2 regions of the Morganella sp. BCCO 40_0007 genome follow, and region 2 is predicted to be linked to the other one. Evidence: predicted binding sites of a transcription regulator. Region 2 holds the regulator's gene; the other holds the start of a gene.
What was found. The regulator PhoB, encoded in region 2, activates phosphate uptake and scavenging genes when phosphate is short. The targets are predictions, from matches to a motif close to CTGTCATAAAACTGNCNNAT.

Region 1: the regulator PhoB is predicted to act here: its motif matches at 1,635-1,654, upstream of pstS (phosphate ABC transporter substrate-binding protein PstS).

The regions. Positions count from the first base shown of each region.
Region 1 is NZ_JAVBIN010000004.1:109,719-112,209, forward strand. Features, by position in the region: gene pstC (phosphate ABC transporter permease PstC) at 1-403, opposite strand, end outside; gene pstS (phosphate ABC transporter substrate-binding protein PstS) at 488-1,528, opposite strand; gene envZ (two-component system sensor histidine kinase EnvZ) at 1,824-2,491, opposite strand, start outside.
Region 2 is NZ_JAVBIN010000001.1:415,606-418,096, forward strand. Features, by position in the region: gene sbcD (exonuclease subunit SbcD) at 1-420, opposite strand, end outside; gene phoB (phosphate regulon transcriptional regulator PhoB) at 753-1,442, shown strand; gene phoR (phosphate regulon sensor histidine kinase PhoR) at 1,473-2,491, shown strand, end outside.

The DNA of each region.
Region 1 (2,491 bases), on a different contig from region 2:
AGACAAACAGTCCCCACATGCCGTAAACGATACTCGGAATAGCCGCTAACAGTTCGATTGCGATACCCAGCGGGCGGCGCAGCCAGTTAGGTGCCAGTTCTGTCAGGAACAGCGCGATCCCGAAACTCACCGGGACGGCAATCAGCAGTGCGATAACCGAGGTCACGATGGTGCCGTAAATCGGTACCAGTGCCCCGTATTCTTCCGCCGGCGGGTTCCACTCTTTATTCCATAAGAAACCTAAGCCGAATTTTTCAATACTCGGCCAGGACGCAATAATCAGTGAAATAATAATTCCGCCCAGCAACAACAGCGTAATCAGCGCCGCCAGTTTTACCAGGGCACTGAAAAATTGGTCGCCGCGTTTGCCGGGTGGTTTCATTGCCGTGTTCAGTTCGGCCATAGTCGCTTCCGTCTTTAACACAGATCCCCCCGGTACGGGGGGATCAATTACTGGTAATTCAAAATCACTTCATCATCTGCCGCATCAGTACAGCGGCTTACCGCTGCTGTCTTTGACACTGGTTTTCCATGATGCACGGACTTGTTCAATCACTTCCTGCGGCAGTACTGCATAATCCAGTTTTTCTGCCTGCTCACCGCCGTTCTTGTATGCCCAGTCAAAGAATTTCAGAACTTCCTGCCCTTTGGCGGCATCTTTCTGATTGGTGTGAACCAGGATAAAGGTCGTGGAGGTAATCGGCCACGCATTCGGCCCCGGCTGGTTAGTCAGATCCTGAGCGAAGCTTTTTGTCCACTCGGCTTTACGCGCTGCGTTACTGAAGCTTTCACCGGTCGGGGAAACCGCATCACCGTCCGCAGAAATCAGCTTGGTGTAAGCCAGTTTGTTCTGTTTGGCGTAGGCGTATTCCACGTAACCGATAGAGCCCGGCAGACGCTGAACGAACGCTGCGATACCGTCGTTACCTTTACCGCCCAGGCCGACCGGCCAGTTAACGGTAGAGCCTGCGCCGACTTTCTCTTTCCAGTCAGGGCTGACTTTGGACAGGTAGCTGGTGAAGACGAACGAGGTACCGGAACCATCCGCACGACGGACAACCGCGATATCCTGATCCGGCAGTTTCACTGACGGGTTCAGTTTGGTAATTGCCGGGTCATTCCATTTTTTGATGTTACCCAGGTAGATATCACCCAGGGTTTTACCGTCGAGCACCAGTTCACCGGACTTCAGACCCGGCAGGTTGACGGCCAGTACCACACCGCCGATTACGGTCGGGAACTGGAATAAGTTATCAGCGGCCAGTTTATCTTCGGACAGCGGCGCATCTGACGCCCCGAAATCAACAGTGTTGGCGACAATCTGCTTCACGCCGCCGGAGGAGCCAATCCCCTGATAGTTGACTTTGTTACCGGTTTCTTTCTGGTAAGTATCAGCCCACTGCGCATACACCGGCGCAGGGAATGTTGCACCCGCCCCGGTCAGACTGGTCGCGGCAAATGCAGAAAATGCAGAGAGAGAAAGTGTCGCTGCCATAACAGTGGCTACTGCGGTACGCATCGGTTTCATGATCCCTCCTGACGGGATTTATAGATAATGACGATAAACGTTGTATCTGGTTAATGTCGGAACATGAGGGAAAATAGGACAATCTGGTGACAATAATATGTAGGTTATATGACAGTTTTATGACACTGCAGGTGCGCGGGAACACAAAAGCGGAAAAATGATGCGAAAGAACAAAAGCAGGAGACACAACCAACAAACTGATTTTATTGAGATTAAAAACAAAACCCCCGGGATAATCGCTTACCGCAGGGATTTATGACAGCCACATGACGATGACATGCCGCTGTCACAATAATTAATCGTCTCTGTCATCCGGCAGCGGCAGCATCACGCGGATACGGAATCCGCCGCGCTGACTGCGGCCGACCTCAACTTTACCGTCATGCGCATCCACAATACGGCGCAGAATCGCCAGCCCCAATCCGGTGCCTTTATTGCTGCGCGCTTTCTCACCCTGCACAAACGGCTGGAACAGGTGCGGGATATCCGCCTCATCAATACCGTTGCCGTCATCTTCCACCTGAAACCAGGCAAAATGCCCATCCAGGCCACTGCTGACACGTATCCAGCCGTTACCATAGCGGGTGGCATTGACCAGCATGTTGCCCAGCGCGCGTTTAATCGCAATCGGGTTACCGGTGAGATAAACCGGCGCCTGAATAACATCATTCTGAAGTGTGACATCCGAGTGGATGTGCGCTTCAGTCACTTCATTAAGAATGGATGTCAGTTCCAGATGCATCATCTCCATTTCACGGCCGGTACGCAGATACGCCATAAACTGCTCAATGATACCGTCACACTCTTCGATATCATTGTTAATGGATTCCGCCAGATAGTCATCCTCCGGGCTCATCATTTCCGTTGCCAGACGGATGCGCGTCAGCGGCGTGCGCAGGTCATGACTGACACCGGCCATCAGGACAGTACGATCCTGCTCCAGTGTTTTGATATCGCGGGACA
Region 2 (2,491 bases):
CAGAATATCCCGCGGCCGCAGAAACGGTACTGCGCAGATAATCGCGCCGGGCTGGTTTTGTTTATTATTCAGTACAATCAGATCCCGGCCCGGTTCCGGTCTGGCGATGACATCCACATTCAGGCAGGCCATCAGTTCGCGTGACTCATTCAGTGTGGCAACGGCATCATGATTCCCGGCAAGTACAATCAGATGACAGCCGGTCTGCTGCAGTTGTGCAACAAAACGGTTATACAGTTCACGGGCGTAACTCGGCGGTGAGGCGGTATCAAAGACATCACCGGCGATAATCAGGGCATCCGCCTGCTGTTCTTTTATCAGGTTTATCAGCCAGTCTGAAAACTGCAAATGTTCCTGTAACCGGTTTTTAGTGTAAAAATACTGTCCGAGATGCCAGTCTGATGTGTGAATGATTTTCATATATATAGTTATTCCTGCCGGGAAAACTGACCGCACATTCTGTCCGCAATATGGTGTTCGCGTATGGTGTTCGTGTACGGTGCCCGCGCATTCGTGTTAGGCGGTTTACTGAAAACAGAGTATAACGGAAATCAGCCGGTAAGAATAAATATTGGATGAATATCCAGTGTTTTACGATCTGACACGCATTTTGTGTGTAGTATGTCAGTTTAATGACATTATCTTTGCGGTGCAGCCTGAGGTATCGGCTGATATTCATAAATCTGTCACAAAAGTGACGCATAATCGCGGCACTGTCTGATGAAATGAATTAACGGTAAACAGGGAACGCCATGGCAAGACGAATTTTAGTCGTTGAAGATGAAGCACCTATCCGTGAAATGGTCTGTTTTGTTCTGGAGCAGAATGGCTATCAGCCTATTGAGGCAGATGATTATGATGCGGCCATCGCCCGGCTGGTGGAGCCTTTCCCTGATCTTGTCCTGCTGGACTGGATGATTCCGGGCGGCTCCGGCATTCAGGTTATCAAACATATGAAACGGGACAGCCAGCTGCGGGAAATCCCGGTGATGATGCTGACGGCACGCGGTGAAGAGGAAGACCGTGTAAAAGGTCTGGAAACCGGCGCGGATGATTATCTGACCAAACCGTTCTCACCGAAAGAGTTAGTGGCCCGTGTTAAAGCGATTCTGCGGCGCATCTCCCCGATGGCGGCAGACGATCTTATCGCGATGAACGGCCTGACTCTCGACCCCGCCTCCCACCGCGTGACCAGTAATGAGAACCCGCTGGAAATGGGGCCGACAGAGTTTAAACTGCTGCATTTTTTTATGACTCATCCGGAGCGGGTTTACAGCCGTGAACAACTGCTTAACTATGTCTGGGGCGAAAACGTCTATGTTGAGGATCGCACGGTGGATGTGCATATCCGCCGCCTGCGTAAAGCACTGGAAGCGGACGGACATGATAAAATGATACAGACAGTCCGGGGAACGGGTTACCGCTTCTCTGTCCGTTACTGATGATAATGATAAACCGCAAGAGGATCGCGCGTGCTTGAGCGTCTTTCGTGGAAAAAAATTGTACTGGAATTACTGATTTTCTGCCTTCCGGCACTCTTTTTATCACTTTTTTTCGGCCATACCGGCTGGTTTCTTGCCGGTGCACTGTTTGCCGCTGCCATCTGGCACAGCTATAACTTACTGAAACTGTCCGGCTGGCTGTGGCTGGATCGCAGTATGCTGCCGCCGCCCGGCCGCAGCAGCTGGGAACCGATTTTTTATGGCATCTACCAGCTTCAGCAGCGTAACCGCAAGCGCCGCCGTGAACTCGCCACACTGATCAAACGCTTTCGCAGCGGAGCTGAATCCCTGCCTGACGCGGTGGTGATGATGACGGAAGACGGCAATATTTTCTGGTGTAACAAACATGCCCAGAACCTGCTGGGGTTCCGCTGGCCGGATGATAACGGACAGCACATCTTTAACCTTCTGCGTTATCCGGACTTCAGCCGCTATCTGACTCAGGGGGATTATACCCTGCCGCTGACACTGGAACTGAATAACAGCAGCATGATGGAATTGCGCATCATGCCGTATTCGGAAGGACAACTGCTGATGGTTGCCCGTGATGTGACGGAAAAACGTCGTCTCGAAAACTCACGGCGTGATTTTTTCGCCAATGTCAGTCATGAACTGCGCACCCCGCTGACTGTTTTGCAGGGTTACCTGGAAATGCTTGCTGATCAGGATTTTGATAATCCGATGAATAAAAAAGCAATTCTGACCATGCAGGAACAGACTCGTCGTATGGATGGTATGGTCAGGCAGCTTTTGCAACTGTCAAAAATTGAAGTGGCGGTCAAAAGCGGGCTGGATCAGGTGGTAGATGTGCCGGGGATGCTGATCATGCTTCAGCAGGAAGCCGTAACCCTCAGCCGGGGTAAACAGGAGATCCGCTTTACGGTGGATGACAAACTGAAAATTTTCGGTGATGAGGAAGAGCTGCGCAGTGCGATGTCGAATCTGGTGTATAACGCAGTGAATCACACGCCGGAAAACACACGGATTGA